DNA from 3 places in the Cupriavidus sp. KB_39 genome. Region 2 is predicted to be linked to each of the others. Evidence: predicted binding sites of a transcription regulator. Region 2 holds the regulator's gene; each other region holds the start of a gene.
The links. Region 2 encodes FNR, which switches genes on or off when oxygen is low (the NO sensors DNR and NnrR bind a similar motif). Its sites were predicted from a motif close to TTGATNNNNATCAA; they were not measured.
Positions count from the first base shown of each region.

Region 1 (4,425 bases), on a different contig from region 2:
CGCTCTGCATGATGAGCCGGCGCGGCCAGATCGAAGGCGGCATCCTCGACGGCCCGCTGGCCTTCGACAACGCGATCAGCAAGGCCGCAGCGGACACCAAGGGCATCCACTCCGAGGTGGCCGGCGACCCCGACATCCTGCTCGTGCCCGACCTCGAGGCCGGCAACATGCTCGCCAAGCAGCTCACCTTCCTGGCCGGCGCCGAGGCCGCCGGCATCGTGCTGGGCGCACGGGTGCCGATCATCCTGACGAGCCGTGCCGACAGCGTGCGCGCGCGCATCGGCAGTTGCGCCATCGCCGTGTTGCTTGCGCATGCGCGCCGCACCGCCGCCGCCGTGCCCGCCTGAGCGCGATGCCAGCGCCAAGACAGTCGCCAGGAGAATCATCTTGAGTACCGTCCATCCCGTGATCCTCGTTGTCAACGCCGGGTCATCGAGCGTGAAGGTTTCCATCTACGTGGTGCCCGAGTCGGCGCATCACAATGTCGATATCCAGCCCGAACTGGCCGCGCACGGGCAGATCGAGGGCATCGGCGTGGCGCCGCGCCTGACCGCGCGCATGGCCGACGGCCGCGTCGTGGCCGATGAGCAGTTTCCCGTGGAGCAGGTGGCCGACCACGATGCCGCCTTCCGCCTGATTCGGCTGACGCTGAGCGTGGGCCTGCGCGATACGCCACCGGTGGCGGTCGGCCATCGCGTGGTGCATGGCGGCGCAGACTTCGCCGATGCGGTGGCGATCGACGACAACGTGATCGAGCGGCTGGAGGCCCTCGTCCCGCTCGCCCCGCTCCACCAGCCGCATAACCTGACCGCGATCCGTGCGGTGCGCGCCGCCGTGCCGGAGCTGCTGCAGGTGGCCTGCTTCGACACCGCCTTCCACGCCGGCCACGACCCGCTCGCGCAGTTGATGGCGCTGCCGTACGAGTACTACGAGCGCGGCATCCGCCGCTATGGCTTCCACGGGCTGTCTTATGCGTATATCGCGCGCCGGCTGCGGCAGGTGGCGCCGGACCTCGCCGAAYGCCGTGTCATCGTGGCGCATCTTGGCAACGGCGCCAGCCTCTGCGCGATGCGSGAGGGCCGGAGTGTGGAATCGACAATGGGACTGACCGCGCTGGATGGCATGCCGATGGGCACGCGCTGCGGCAATATCGATCCGGGCGCGGTGCTGTGGCTCGCCGCGCAAGGCATGGAAGCCGATGCGATCCAGGCCATGCTGTACGGCCAGTCGGGGCTCAAGGGGATTTCCGGCATCAGCAGCGACATGCGCGTGCTGCTGGCCAGCAACGAGCCGCGCGCCGTACTGGCGGTGAACTTCTACGCCTATCGCGCCGCGCAGGAGATCGGCAAGCTGGCCGTCACGCTGGGCGGGCTCGATACGCTGGTGTTCACGGCAGGCATCGGTGCGAACTCCGCCGAGGTGCGTGCGCGCATCTGCGCCTACCTCGACGGGCTGTTCGGCATCCGCCTTGACGAGCAGGCCAATGRCGCCAACACCCAGCGCGTGAGCCGCGACGACAGCCGCGTGCCCGTGCTGGTGCTGCCGACCGACGAGGAAGGCATGATTGCGCTCTCCACCGCGCGCATCCTGCGCGAYCGCGGCGGACTGTAGTAGCGGCGGCGGCCGGGCTCAGGCTTCGAGATAGTGGCCGCGCAGGCGGTCGATATCGACGCCAAGACCATCGGCCAGATAAGCCTCCAGGCCGCCGTGCGCCTGCTCGATGGCGGCGATCGACGCCTCCAGGTATTCCGGCCGCACCTCGAGCAACGGCATGATGACGTCGGGCGGCACGCCCAGCGCCTCGGTTCGCGCGAGGATCGCCTCGTTGAAGCGGCGGTTCCAGTGGTTGGACTCGAGGTAGTTGGCGACGATGTCGTCCCGCGCCACGCCAAGCGCGGACAGCAGCAGCAGCGACGCAAAGCCGGTGCGGTCCTTGCCGGCCGTGCAGTGGTAGTACAGCGTGCCGCCTGTCTCCGCATTGCGCAGGAAGCCGCCGAACGCGTCGCGATAGCGCACCGGGAAATCGCGGTAGACATCGACCATYAAGGCGTGGACCTGCGCCGGCGTGCTGTCACGCAGACGTGGCATCAGCACGTCCATCGCCATGCTGCCCTCCAGCACCGGCACGGGAATCCAGCGGAAGCGCTCACCGAAGGCGGCCTCCTGCGGGGACTTCTCGCCGGCCGAGCGAAAGTCGATGACCATGTCGAGGCCCAGCGCATGCAGGCGATCCAGGTCCGCCACGCTGGCCAGCGCCGGATTGCCGCTGCGAAAGAGCTTGCCGTGACGCACGCGGCGCCCATGCGCGCCGACGAGGCCACCGAGGTCACGTGCGTTGCTGATCGTCTCCAGCGGCAGGCACGGACGGATGTGTGTTGMGTGAGTCACCATGTCGGTGTCCGGTTAAGGGTGATCGAAGGGTTTTCAACATCGTCCCCAATTATTTCAGATCGAGGACACGCGGCGCCATCGGGAATCGCCCAATGTCCGCAATCCGTTGCGCCGCCGTGACGCACCGTGTGTCGCCCCCGATGCCTGATCTTGCAGAGGCTTGATCCTGGACAAATCGCGCTGACGCGGTGCCTTGGCATGGGCAGGCACGCTTCTCATAATGCGTGGGTCGACCGCGGCGACCCTGCGTGACGACCGCGTCGACAGGCTCATCCACTTAGGAAGTCAAGATGCCTGACTCGCATATCTCTGCTGCACCTGCCGCCGCCATGTCGGCGCCCGTCACCCCCAAGGTGACCCTCCACTGGGGCTTGTACCTCGCCCTCGCCGTGCTCGCCGCGGTACTCCTGATACCTACGCCCGAAGGGCTTCCCATCGCGGGGCAGCGCATGCTCGCCATCCTCGCCTTCGCCGTGGTCGTGTGGATCACCGAGGCGGTGACCTACGAGACCAGCGCGATCATGATCACCTCGCTGATGGCGGGCCTGATRGGCTTCGCGCCGACGGTGGCCGATTCCACGGTCAACTACGGCACCTCGCGCGCGCTGGGCATGGCGCTGGCCGGCTTCTCGAACACGGCGCTCGCGCTGGTGGCGGCCGCGCTGTTCATCTCGGCTGCGATGACCGTGACGGGACTCGACCGGCGCATCGCGCTGGTCACGCTCTCCGCCATCGGCACCAGCACGCGCCGCATCCTCATCGGCACCATCGCGGTCACGATCATCCTCAGCCTGGTCGTACCCAGCGCCACCGCGCGRAGCGCCTGCACGGTGCCGATCATGATGGGCGTGATTGCCGCGTTCGGCGTGGACAAGAAGTCCAATACCGCCGCCGGCATCATGATCATGGTGGCGATGGCCACCAGCGTGTGGAACGTCGGTATCCAGACCGCCGCCGCGCAGAACCTGCTGACCGCCGGCTTCATGGACAAGCTGCTCGGGGAGCGCGTGACCTGGCTGCAATGGCTGATCGCCGGCGCGCCGTGGGCGCTCYTCATGTCGGCGGTGCTCTATTTCCTCGTGCGCTGGCTGCTGCCGCCRGAAACCGATGCGATTGCCGGCGGCAAGGAAGCCGTGCAGCGCGAACTGGCCGCGCTCGGGRCGATGACCGGCCCGCAGAAACGTCTCGCCGCCGTCGCCATCGGCCTGCTGGTGTTCTGGGCGACCGAGGGCAAGCTGCACAGCTTCGACACCGCGACGATCACCTTCGTCGGCCTGGTGATCCTGATGCTGCCGCGCTTTGGCGTGATGGACTGGAAGACCATGCAGGCGCGCACGCCGTGGGGCACGCTGATCGTGTTCGGCGTCGGCATCAGCCTTGGCACCGCGCTGCTGACCACGCAGGCCGGCCAGTGGCTCGGCAAGTTCGTGGTCACGCATTCCGGCCTTGCCGACCATGGCGTGCTGATGGTCTTCGCGGTGCTGTCCGCGTTCCTGATCCTGATCCATCTGGGGTTCGCCAGCGCCACCGCGCTGACCGCCGCGCTGCTGCCCATCCTGATCTCTGTGCTCCAGACGCTGCCGGGCGACATCAACAAGGTCGGCATGACCATGCTGCTCGGCTTCACGGTCAGCTTCGGCTTCATCCTGCCGATCAACGCGCCGCAGAACATGGTCTGCCTCGGCACGGACACRTTCAACGGCCGACAGTTCGCCCGCGTGGGCATTCCGCTGACGATCATCGGCTATGGCCTGATGCTGCTGTTCGCGGCCACGTACTGGCGCTGGCTCGGCTGGGTCTGACCGCCGTCCCCGCCAACAAGACGCCCCCATCACGAAACCCGTGCTCGAATTAAGGCGGGCGATCGGCAATTTCCGAATCGTCATCGGACCCATGGCAAAATATGCGCCATGCAACGCCTCTGGTCCGCCTTCGTCAAACTCGTCCTGCTCGCCGTACTCGGCGGTGCGTTGCTCATCGCCTTCGCGGTACTGGTGGCCGACCGCCAGCTTCCGTCGCTCGACTCCCTGACCG
Region 1 is NZ_JBFREV010000012.1:1,545-5,969, reverse strand. It holds gene AB4Z27_RS11540 (phosphate acetyltransferase) at 1-347, shown strand, start outside; gene AB4Z27_RS11535 (acetate/propionate family kinase) at 388-1,611, shown strand; gene AB4Z27_RS11530 (tyrosine-protein phosphatase) at 1,630-2,391, opposite strand; gene AB4Z27_RS11525 (DASS family sodium-coupled anion symporter) at 2,682-4,193, shown strand; gene AB4Z27_RS11520 (transglycosylase domain-containing protein) at 4,302-4,425, shown strand, end outside.
Region 1: a site for FNR is predicted at 2,552-2,565, ahead of AB4Z27_RS11525 (DASS family sodium-coupled anion symporter). Genes of this name have one in related genera too.

Region 2 (5,285 bases):
GGCGGCGCTTGCGCACGCCGGCACCCTGTGGCTGCGCAGGCTGGCCGTCGGCGTCACTCGCCTCGGCGCGCGGTTCGCGGACGTCACGGGCATCACGATCGGCTGCCGGCTTGCGGCGGCCACGGGCGCGCGGCTCGCGACCGGCCGGTGCGGCGGCGTCGGGCTGCGGCGCGTCGGCTTGCGCCGGTGCGGCGGCATCGCCCTCGGCACGGCCACCCTCGCGGTCCTGTGCGGACTGGCGGCGCGACGCCACCAGATTGCGCAGGCCACGGCGCAGGCCCTTGCGGCGCGGCGCGCCGTCGGTGCCATTGCCCGCGTCGGGCGCAGCGCCGGTATCGCCCGGCGCGTCCGGTTGCCGGACGTCTTGCTCAGCGGAATCAGACAAAGTATTCACTATCGATGTTGCGTGTTATTCAGTTGGACACGCGTTCGTCGTCCTCAGCAGGATGCGGCGCGTTGCCGTCCCGGACCGAATCGTCGGCCGCTTCCGGGGAGGAAGCAGCTGTGTCCACGTGGAAACCGTTGGCGTGGGCCAGCGGCGCGTCGTCGTCATGCCCGCCATCGGCGGACCACTGCGCAACGCTGTTGTCTTGCGGGTGCGGCGTGTCGTTCTGTTCGGTATCGGCGCCGTGGGCTTCCGTCTCCACCGGCTCCGCATGGTCGCTCTCCGCCACGGCCACGACTTCCGCTTCCACCGCATCGGTAGCGGTCTCGGCGGCCTGGGGCTCGGCAAAGGTCTCTTCATCGCCAGCCGGCGGGTTGGCCGTGGCAACTTCTTCAAAATCTATCGCCTGCTGGTCCAGCAGGGCTGCCTGGACCTGGGCCTGGGCATCCTCGAGCGGCGGCAGCTCATCCAGCGTGCGCAGCCCCAGATCGTCCAGAAACGCCTTGGTCGTGGCATAGAGCGCGGGACGGCCCGGTACGTCGCGATGCCCGATCACCTCGATCCAGCTGCGGTCCTCGAGCTTCTTGACCACGTCGGTGCTGACCGTCACGCCGCGAATTTCCTCGATATCGCCGCGCGTCACGGGCTGGCGATAGGCGATGATGGCCAGCGTCTCCATCACCGCGCGCGAATACTTGGGCGGCTTTTCCGGGTTGAGCCGGTCGAGGAACTCGCGCATCTCGGGCCGGCTCTGGAAACGCCAACCGCTGGCCAGGGCCACGAGTTCCACACCGCGTTGCTGCCAGTCCTGTCGCAATTCGTCCAACAGGGCGCGGATGGTGTCGGCGCCGACATCGTCGGCGAAAAGACGGCGGAGATCGTTGACGCGCAGGGGCTCCTGCGCACAAATCAGCGCGGTCTCGAGGACGATCTTCGCCTCTTGGGTATTCATGTGATTGTGTGCAGCCTGTCTTTGCACCTGCTCCCGGACGAATCCCGGAGCACTGGAGATTTCGGATACAGCGGTACCGATGCCACCGCCATCTCATTGCGCAGCCAACTCGCAGCCTGTCGCAGCCCAGGCAGCCAAGCGGTGCACTTCGTTCTTTTGCATCGATTTGCCGGGTCGTTCCGGCAGGAGATCGTCCGCATCCGGCTGGCTTCGCCGGGAGTCGAACCTCTTGCGTCGCGCTCTCGCCTTTACCCTCGCAGGCGGAACCCTTCCCCTTGGAGCGGACATTCGCCAGGACAATCAGATTGCCAAGGCGGCAAGAAAAAACGGATATCGGCCCGGACAAGCTTCGTCCTGCGCCTGCACCACCACTCCACAAGGCCGACCGGCCTTTTAAACCAGATCTTTTGAACCGGATGCACTGTGGGGACGGATCCGGCAAGCCAATGCTGCCTCGGACCCATGGACACGCATCCCAGATCAGGGATGCCGGCCCGGCGACGCCAGGGAATTACGTGGCGCGATACCGTGGTTCTCGCGATTGTATGGCATTCCCGCCCCCCTCCGCAACCCGCCCGCCGCCCGGCGTGGCGAATGGCACGAACCGGGGCGGCCTGTCCGCCGCCCGGAATCGTCCTAGAACACCACGCAGAACCCATGCGCAGCCAGCGTCTCCGGGAGCCAGACCGCCCGCGCCACGCCCACGATGCCGAAGCCGATGATCAGCACGCCCGCCACGGTCCGGACCGCCGGCCGGCGCGACACATGGCGCACATAGCCCGACAACCCCGAAATCACCAGTAGGTTTGGCAGCGTTCCCAACCCAAAGGCGAACAGGACCAGCGCGCCCGACGCCGCATTGCCGGCCAGCAACGCCATTGCGAGTGCCCCATAGACCATCCCGCACGGCACGATCCCCCAGGCGAGTCCCAGACCGAAGCGCCGCAGCAGCGGCGCATGCCGGGCCAGGCCGGCAGGCAGCCTGATACCGAGCGCGCCCATGCGACCCACCACCCCTTGGGCCATGCGCACCGCGAACGCCTCCAGGCGCGTCGCACGCATGGTGCGCCCACGCAACAGCCAGAAGCCCGACATCACCAGCATCGCTCCGCCTGCGCCATAGAGCCATCGCTGCACAGGCAGATAGTCCTGCTTCCATACGGTGGCGCCGACGGCACCCACCACCGCCCCCAGCAACGCGTAGGTGGTCAGGCGGCCGGCGTGCATCGCCAGCAATTCCACGAGCCAGCCGCGCGGCGAGCGATGGATCGTCACCGGCACGCGCACCGCCGCGCGCTGCTCGGCCGCCATCGCAATGCCGCCACACATCGCAGCACAGTGGACGCCACCAAACAACGCAACGATAAAAACGCTGAAAAGCACACCAAATGGCAACGGTCCCTCGCTTCCGCGTCACTTCACGCGGTAAAATTGATCTGTCGCGCCCTCGCTGCAATGCGCATCACCAAGAGCCCTCAATTGCTTACCTCCATACCCGTCACCGAGATCTCGCCCCGCTGCTCTACGTGCGGGATGGGCCAGCTTTGTCTGCCGGTAGGCATGTCGCACCAGGACCTCCTGAAGATGGACACGCTCGTGCAGGAACGCGTGCGCGTGCACAAGGGCGAAACGCTTTACCGCATGGGCGATCCGCTCACCGCCGTCTATGCCGTGCGTTTCGGCACGCTCAAGACGCACGTGACGCTCGAAGACGGCCGCTCGCAGATCACCGGCTTCCATCTGCCCGGCGAGATGGTCGGTATGGATGGCCTCGGCGAAATGCAGCATGCTTCCGATGCCACGGCCCTCGAGGATGCCGAAGTCTGCGTCGTACGCTTCAACGACTTGCAGGCGCTCTCGTCTGACCTGCCCTCGCTGCAAACCCAGTTCCTGCGCTTGATGAGCAAGGAGATTTCGCAGGACCAGGTGATGCTGATGACGTTGGGTTCGATGCGGGCCGAGGAGCGGCTTGCCGCGTTCCTCGTCAATCTTTCCGATCGCCTGTCGGCGCGTGGCTACTCGTCGAGCGAGTTCGTATTGCGCATGAGTCGCGAGGAGATCGGCAGTTATCTTGGCCTGAAACTCGAAACCGTCAGCCGCCTGTTCTCTCGTTTTGCCGAGGCGGGCCTGATCCAGATCCGCCAGCGCCACGTCAAGCTCATCGACATGGCCGGCATCAAGCAGATCTACAACCGCTCCTGCTAAGGCCGGCTCGCCGGCGGCGGTGCACTCGCTACTCGAGTTCATCGGTATCGCTGAGCGGCGTTGGCATGGTGTAGAGCGTCAGGCCGCTCGACAAGGCGCAGAACAGCCACGCCAGCAGGAATCCCACGGTATAGATCGCCTCACGCGACGCGTCGACCGGATGACCGAAGAAGCTCAGGTCACTGGGATCGACAATCGAGAACACCGTTGCCGTGGCCACGCCGCCCATCAGGAACGCTGGCCACATCACCCACATCAGCCAGCGTAGTCTCATGGCCGCCTCGCCGTGTCATTGACATGAGCGTCGGCACGCACGGCGGACCCATCCAGCTTCTCCACCACCAGCCCATGCCGCGCGGCATCGCGCACCGGCACGTCGGCGTGGGTATTGGCGAGCCAGATCGTCACACCACAGCCGATCATCGCCAGCAGCGGTCCGCTCATCAGCAGCCACGGCCACGGTTCCTTCCACCACGGCTTGACTTGTTGCGCTGTCATTGCCTACTCCTTGCGTCGAATATTTCCTGAATGACCTGTCCTACAGGCCGCGCGGCACGATGAAACTGGTCGCTTCCTGGATCTGCGCGCGTCCGCGTGCGTCGTCCATACCCTCCCCCGTGACCGTGATACGGATCTTGTGCGTGCCCTGCGGCGCGTGGTCGAGCGGGATACGGATCCGCACCGGCAACAGCCGGTTCGACGTAGGCGGCAGCGTTTCTGCCGACTTGTCATACTCGATGGTCAACCCTTGCAGCTCCGCGCTCGTCGCCTGTACCCGGACGCGCATCGGCGTCTCGGTCGTATTGATCAGTTGCAGCCGGTACACGTTCTCGATCCAGCGACCTTCGACCTCGCGGCCCAACGCGCCACGGTCGCGGATGACATCGACCTTGAGCGGCGTGCGCATCGCCAGCGACCCGATGAAGCCCCCCACCAGCGCCGACCAGATCACCGCGTAGACAATCGTCCGCGTGCGGAACAAGCGCTTGCGCGCGGCGACTGCCGACAGGCCCTTGCGCATCGCGTTCTCAGAGGTGTAGCGGATCAGGCCACGCGGATAGGCCATCTTGTCCATGACCTGGTTACAGGCGTCGATGCAGGCACCGCAGCCYATGCACTCGTATTGCAATCCGTCACGGATGTCGATCCCGGTCGGGCAGACCTGCACGCAGATGCTGCAATTGACGCAATCGCCAATGCCGGCGGTGTGCCGGTCCGTCTTGCGCGAGCGGCTGCCGCGCGGCTCGCCACGGCCTACGTCATAGGTCACCACGAAGGTATCGCGGTCGACCATCACGCTCTGGAAACGCGCATATGGGCACATGTACTTGCACACCTGCTCGCGCATGAAGCCGGCGTTGCCCCAGGTGGCGAAGGCATAGAACAGCATCCAGAACGACTGCCACGGCCCCAGCGAGAGGTCGATCACCTGCCCGCCCAGCTCGCGGATCGGCGAGAAATAGCCGACGAACGTGAAGCCGGTCCACAGGGCGATCACCACCCAGAGCGTGTGCTTGGTCGCCTTGAGCCGCAGCTTGCGCAGGCTCCACGGGTCGCCGTCCAGCCGGATGCGGGCGATGCGATCGCCTTCCACGCGTCGCTCGATCCACATGAAGATTTCTGTGTAGACGGTCTGTGGACACGCGTAGCCACAGAACAGCCGGCCCGCGATGGCGGTGAACAGGAACAGGGCGAGCGCCGAGATGACAAGCAGGACCGCGAGGTAGATCACGTCCTGCGGCC
Region 2 is NZ_JBFREV010000016.1:81,236-86,520, reverse strand. It holds gene rluB (23S rRNA pseudouridine(2605) synthase RluB) at 1-385, opposite strand, end outside; gene scpB (SMC-Scp complex subunit ScpB) at 414-1,337, opposite strand; gene AB4Z27_RS14325 (sulfite exporter TauE/SafE family protein) at 1,974-2,732, opposite strand; gene fnr (fumarate/nitrate reduction transcriptional regulator Fnr) at 2,817-3,542, shown strand; gene AB4Z27_RS14315 (hypothetical protein) at 3,571-3,816, opposite strand; gene AB4Z27_RS14310 (hypothetical protein) at 3,813-4,040, opposite strand; gene ccoG (cytochrome c oxidase accessory protein CcoG) at 4,081-5,285, opposite strand, start outside.

Region 3 (6,784 bases), on a different contig from region 2:
TAAGACCGTGTGGGAATCGTCGCTCGACATTGGCCTGCGCACGCTCGAACTGGGCGTGCATACCCATGCGATTACCAGCCATTTTGCGATCCCGCTACTGATCGAATCGCCGGGTGGGCTGGTGGTGGAAGTGACCGACGGCACCGCGGCCTACAACGCCACCAACTACCGCGTGTCGTTCTTCTACGATCTGGCGAAGGCCAGCGTGCTGCGCATGGCCTTCGCCCTCGCGCATGAACTGGGGCCGTACGGCGCCACCGCCGTGGCACTGACGCCGGGCTGGCTGCGCGCCGAGGCCATGCTGGACGCCTACGGCGTCACCGAGGCCAACTGGCGCGACGCCACCGCACGGCAACCCCATTTCGCAATCTCCGAAACCCCCGCCTACGTAGGCCGCGCCGTGGCAGCCCTCGCCGCCGACCCCGAGCTGGCCCGCTGGAACGGCCAGACGCTATCCAGCGGCCAACTGGCGCAGGTCTACGGCTTCACCGACCTCGACGGCAGCCAGCCCGACGCCTGGCGCTACATGACCGAAGTGGTCGATGCGGGCAAGCCGGCGGATATCACGGGGTATCGGTGAGACGGGCGCAAGCGTCCGCTGCTCGGAAGTCGACCTGGCTTCGGACCACAAACTGTTGGAAATTCGCGTGTGCGGGATTGACTAGCGTGGACTGACTGCAAGCCAGTCTATTGGTGCGCCCGGCTGGGATCGAACCAGCAACCCCTGCCTTCGGAGGGCAGTACTCTATCCATTGAGCTACGGGCGCGATGTGAGCTGCGATTGACGTCGGACGAGGGCCGGCGTCGGAAAGTCGCATAGGATACCTCGTTTGTCGGGCGGCGTCCATGCGGGTTGCGCCGGGAAGGGTTCCGGCAGGTCTCGCAGCCGCCGCTTTTGGCCCCGGACGCCACGGCTTGGGTCTATAATCGCCAGCTATTTGCGTCGAAACGAGACGTACCCGGGACACGAGACATGGCCCGGACGCAGATAGCCGAAAGGCGAAAACAGACCCATCCCCGACAAGGGCCAACAAAGCAAGCCGCCCCCAACGCGCTGCACTAGGTTTCCCTGCAAAATCGAGAGTTCTGTATGAGTGACGTCCACCAAGAAAACGACCACCACGAGTCTCCCATCAAGACCCCGAAACAACTGATCGCTGTCGTGATCGCCGCCTTCGTGGTGCCGATTCTCGTGATCGTCCTGTTGGTTAGTTTTGTTGGTCACGGCACCCACGAGGGCGCCGGCTCCACCCAGACGGCCGAAGCCGTCAACCATCGCATCCAACCCGTCGCTTCCCTGGAAATCAAGGACCCGAACGCGCCGCGCGTCTTCAAGACCGGCGAGCAGGTCTACAAGGAAGTCTGCGCCGCCTGCCACGCCACCGGTGCGGCCGGAGCGCCCAAGCACGGCACACCCGGCGACTGGACCGCGCGGATCGGCCAGGGCTTTGACGGCCTGCTGAAGTCCGTGATGAACGGCAAGGGCGCGATGCCCCCCCGCGCCGGCACCTCGCCGGACGACTACACCGACTACGAACTGGCCCGTGCCGTGGTGCACCTGGCCGACGCCGGCGGCGCCAAGTTCCCGGAACCGCCCGCGCCTGCCCAGGCGGCACCGGCCCAGGCTGCGGCTTCGGCGCCTGACGCACAGGCCGCGGCCCCGGCGGTTCCTGCCGCGCCAGCTGCCCCGGCGGCGGCTGCACCGGCACCCGCTGCCGCCGCACCCGTTGCTGCGGCGGCTGCCGCCCCGGCCGCTGCATCGGCCGARACCGGCAAGAAGGTCTATGACCAGGTTTGCGCCGCCTGCCACGCCGCCGGTGTGGCTGGTGCGCCGAAGTTCGGCGACAAGGCCGCCTGGGCACCGCGCATCAAGGAAGGCATGGACGCCGTCCACAACTTCGCGCTCAAGGGCAAGGGCGTGATGCCGCCCAAGGGTGGCTATGCCGGCGCCGACGCCGACGTGATCGCCGCCGCCGACTACATGGTCAACGCTGCGAAGTAACGCCAAGCGCACCTTTYAGTCCRCGCAAAAAAGCCCGCGACGATCCTCGCGGGCTTTTTTGTTTCGATGGGGTCGATSGGGTCGATGGGGCCGGCGCCCCACTAGATATATATATAGGCAGCGGGTCAGACCACGCGTGAATAGCGCACCAGCGGCACCTCGCGCGCGCCGTCCTGGCGCAGGTAGCGGTCGAACACCATCGCCACGCGGCGCACCAGCAGCCGGCCCAGCGGGGTGATGTCGATCCGCGACGCGTCGCGCCGCAGCAACCCCTCTGCCGCCAGCGCGTCCAGCCCGGCGAATTCCGGCGCGAAGGTTCGGGCGAAGTCGATGCCGTGCGCCGCCTCCACCGCCGCAATGTCCAAAGTGCCGTGACACATCAGCGCGCCGATGATCGCCTTGCGCAGATGGTCATCGGCGGACATGCCGAAGCCGCGCGCCACCGGCAGCCGGCCGGCGTCCAGCGCGTCGTAGTACTCGTCCGTGGTGCGCGCGTTCTGCGCGTAGTGGCCGGCCACCGCGCCAATCGCCGAGACGCCGAAGCCCAGTTGATCGTGCCCCGCGTGGGTGGCGTAGCCCTGGAAGTTGCGTTGCAGCCGCCCGGCCTGCTGGGCGATGGCGAGGTCGTCGTCCGGCAGCGCGAAATGATCCATGCCGATATAGACATAGCCGGCGSCGGTCAGGCGCTCGATCGTGGACACCAGGATGTCGAGCTTCTCGCCGGCGGGCGGCAGCGCCGCCTCGTCGATGCGCCGCTGCGGCTTGAACACATGCGGCAGGTGCGCGTAGCTGTAGACCGAGAGCCGRTCCGGCCGCAGCGTCAGCACGCGGTCGATGGTYGCTGCGAAGCGTTCGGTGGTCTGGTGCGGCAGCCCGTAGATGAGGTCCATGCTGACCGAGCGGAAGCCGAGCCGGCGCGCCGCCAGCACCACATCGCGCGTTTCCTCATAGGACTGCACGCGATGGATCGCCGCCTGCACCTCCGGGTCGAAGTCCTGCACGCCGAGGCTGATCCGGTTGAAGCCGAGTTCCGCCAGCAGCGCCATGCGCGCATCGGTCACGCGGCGCGGATCGATCTCGATGGCGTGCTCGCCCTCGGGCAGCAGGTGGAAGTGTTGCGTCAGCGCCGCCATTACGCGACGCATTTCGTCGGGGTCGAGGAAGGTCGGCGTGCCGCCGCCCCAGTGCGATTGCATGACCGCGCGGCGCTCGCCGAGCCGGCCGGCAACCATTGCCATTTCCCGGGCGAGATAGTCAACGTAGCGCGCGCTGCGGGCGTGGTCCTTGGTGATGATCTTGTTGCAGCCGCAGTAGTAGCAGATGTTCTCGCAGAACGGGATGTGCAGGTAGAGCGAGAGCGGCGCGGGGGAGTCGGCGCGGCAGGCGTCGAGCGCGGCGAGGTAGCGGGCGTCGTCCACTTCGGCGTCGAAGCGGTCGGCGGTGGGGTAGGAGGTGTAGCGGGGGCCGTTGCCGTCGATGCGGCCGGCCAGGCTGCGGAAGTCGGCCAGTGCGCGGCGGTCGAACGCCGTGGCGGCAGGCATGCTGGGGAGGGTGGGGGCGGACATGGTGCGCTCTTTTTGCGGGCGAAGATGGTCACGATGCTATGCCCCTGCGCCGTCGCTCACCTTGACGCGCATCAAGCGCACGCCGCGCTTGCGCCCGCAGCCCCGCCACCGTGGGGCGTTGGCGTCATCCGAGCGTCACGAACGGCCGATAGGCTCTGCCCGCCGTCCCCTCCTCCACCCGATTCCAACGCCCGCCGACCATGCGCCCAGCCTCGCCCAGAACGATGTCGCCCGCCGCGCCGGCGCGCCGCCGCATGCTCCGGTCGTTCGGCACGCTGGCCGCGATGCTCGCGGCGCCGGCCGCCTTCGCCCAGCCGCAACCACAGCCCGCCACACAGCGCCGCACGCTGGTGGTCGGCCATCTGCTGGACCGCGTGGGGCCGCAAGCGGATCTGGCGCGCGACTACCTGGCCGGCGCCAAGGTGCTGTTCGAWGCGGCGAACGCCTCGGKTCAGGGGCCGCGCATCGTACACGTGGTGCGGGATGCCGATGCCAGCCCGCGCATCGSCACCTCGCAGGCCATCGGCATGGCCGAGTCGGACCATATCGACGTGCTGTTCGGCCCCGGCGACACCCTGCTGCCCGCGCTGGCCACGTCGTCCGAACTGAGCCGGCGCGGCGTGCAGATCGTCGCCCCGCTCTCCGGGCTTTCGCTTGCCGCCGACAACATCTGGTTCACGCGCGCCGACTATCAGGCCGAGCTGGACGCCGCCGTGCGGCAGCTGCGCAGCTACGGCCTCAAGAACATCGTCCTGGCCGTGTCGCCCGACTTCGCCGCCGGCACGCTCGCGGCGGGCTCGCCGTGGCTCGATCGGATGGAGCGCGACCTCGGTACGCGCGCCGTGACGCTGACCGGCAGTGTCGATGACGGCGCGCGCCGCATCGCCGCGACGCGGCCCGGCGCGGTCATCGTGGCCGGCGACACGCTTGCCTACGGCGGCCTTGGCCGCGCGCTGGCCTCGCAGGGTTGGTACGGTTTTCTGGTGGGATTGTCGGCCGTGAGCCCGGCCTCGGCGCGCGAGATTCTCGGCGGCAACTACGCGGGGGGCGTGGTGGTCACGCAGGTGGCGCCCGGCCCGCAGGAATCCACGCTGCGCGTGGTCAAGGAACACGTGGCGCGGATGAAGCAGTACCTCGACGAACCGCCCTCCCCGGCCACGCTGGCCGGCTACATTGGCGCCGCCTGGCTGGTGCGCGCTGCCGGCGCGGCCAAGGCGCCGGGTGCGCTGGAATTGCGCCGCGCGCTGCAGTCGCGCATCGATGTGGGCGATTTCACGCTCGACTTCACGCGCGGGCTGCGCGGCTCTCAGTACGTGCAACTGGCGCCGATCGGCAAGTCGGGCGTGCCGCAGCGCGCCTGACCCGCGCGCCGCTATATCTATTAGTTAGTCGCGCGGCAGCGTGATGCGCACGCGCAGGCCGCCTTCGACACGGTTGTCCAGCGTCAGCTCGCCGCCATGGCGATTGACGATATCGGCGGCAATCGACAGCCCCATCCCCACGCCGCCGGTAGCCCGGCTGCGCGACGACTCCACGCGATAGAACGGCTCCAGCACGCGCTGCAGCTCGGCCGGCGGAATGCCGGGGCCGTTGTCGCAGACGTCGATCTGCACGCGCTCGGGGCTGTCCGTCAGCACGATATGCGCGGCGCCGCCGTAGCGGTGCGCGTTCTCGACGAGGTTGACCACGGCGCGGCGCAACTCCGCCGGGTAGGCCAGCAGCGGCGCGGCGGTGCCGGAGAGCCGCACGTCCTGCCCCAGTTCCTCGGCATCGTCGACGATGGCCTGGAGCAGCGCCTGCACGTCCACGCGCTGGCGCGGGCCGGTGCCGTCGTCGCGGTCACGCAGGTAATAGAGCGTGGCGTCGATCAGCCCGTTCATCTCGGCCAGATCCTGCCGCAGGCGGTAGCGCACGTCGTTGTCCTCGATGCGCTCGATGCGCAGGCTCATGCGCGTGAGCGGCGTGCGCAGGTCGTGCGAGACCGCCGCCAGGAAGCGCGACTGCTGCGCCAGCTGCGTGCGGATGCGTTGCTGCATCAGGTTCAGCGCCTTGGTGGCGGCGCGCGCTTCGGCCGGACCCGCATCATCGTCGAGTGGCGGGGCGTGCACATCCTGGGCCAGCCGGTTCGCACCGGTGGCCAGCCGCTGCACCGGCCGCGCGAGCAATCGCGCGCCCACCCACGACGAAATCACGATGGCGATGAACTGGAAGATCAGGCCAGGATGCAGGGGCCAGAGTCCGTGCCAGGGGGGGAAGTGGCGCTGCGGTCCGGGCGGCTCCCCGCGCCGGTCGGGATGGCCGGGACGGAACATGCCGCGCTCCCCGGCCGGGCCGCCCTCGCCCGCCTCCTCGTCTTCCTCGAAACGCGGGCCGCGCTGCGACGGCTCGGGGCGGTGGAATGGCTTGCCGGCGGCGGCGGCCTCCGAGGCCGCCTCGCGCATGCGTTCCTCCCAGCGCGGCGAGCCGGGGCGCGGGAACAGGCCCTCGATGACGGTCACGCCAAGCACGTGCACGGCCACCATGATCGCGGCCATGACCAGGAACAGCCGCAGGAACATCGAATCGAAAAGGTGGCGCCGCATGGTGGGGTCTGTCCGGACGCCGGCGGTGGCGTTCGGCGGCGGGGGGGACGCGGCCATGCGTCAGGAATCCACGTTGACCGTGAAGACGTAGCCCTCGCCCCGCACCGTGCGGATCAGCGCCGAGTCGCGCGGATCGTCGCGCAGTTTCTGGCGCAGGCGCGAGACCAGCAGGTCGATGCTGCGATCGAACACGTCGAGGTCGCGACCGCGTGCCTGGTTGATGAGCAGTTCGCGATCCAGCACGCGGTTCGGGTGCTCGATGAAGGTCAGCAACAGGCGGAACTCGGCGTTCGACAGCGGCACGACCGTGTCTTCCTCGTCGAGCAACTGGCGCAGCGTGGTGTTGAGCCGCCACGCGCCAAACTTGACCTCGTGCCCCGCCGGGGTAGGTGCTGAACGACGCACATCGGCCCGGCTGCGCCGCAGCACCGTGTGGATGCGCGCCACCAGTTCACGCATCTCGAACGGCTTGGTCACGTAGTCGTCCGCCCCCACCTCGAGTCCGACCACACGGTCGGCCAGTTCGGCGCGGGCGGTCAGCATGATTACGGGGATGTCCGTGCGCTCGCGGATCTCGCGACACAGCGTCAGGCCGTTCTCGCCGGGCAGCGAGAGGTCCAGGATGACCAGGTCAT
Region 3 is NZ_JBFREV010000021.1:43,840-50,623, forward strand. It holds gene AB4Z27_RS16995 (SDR family oxidoreductase) at 1-580, shown strand, start outside; tRNA gene AB4Z27_RS17000 (tRNA-Arg) at 692-767, opposite strand; gene AB4Z27_RS17005 (c-type cytochrome) at 1,091-2,002, shown strand; gene hemN (oxygen-independent coproporphyrinogen III oxidase) at 2,128-3,567, opposite strand; gene AB4Z27_RS17015 (ABC transporter substrate-binding protein) at 3,768-4,928, shown strand; gene AB4Z27_RS17020 (ATP-binding protein) at 4,953-6,206, opposite strand; gene AB4Z27_RS17025 (response regulator) at 6,210-6,784, opposite strand, start outside.
Region 3: a site for FNR is predicted at 3,629-3,642, ahead of hemN (oxygen-independent coproporphyrinogen III oxidase). Genes of this name have one in related genera too.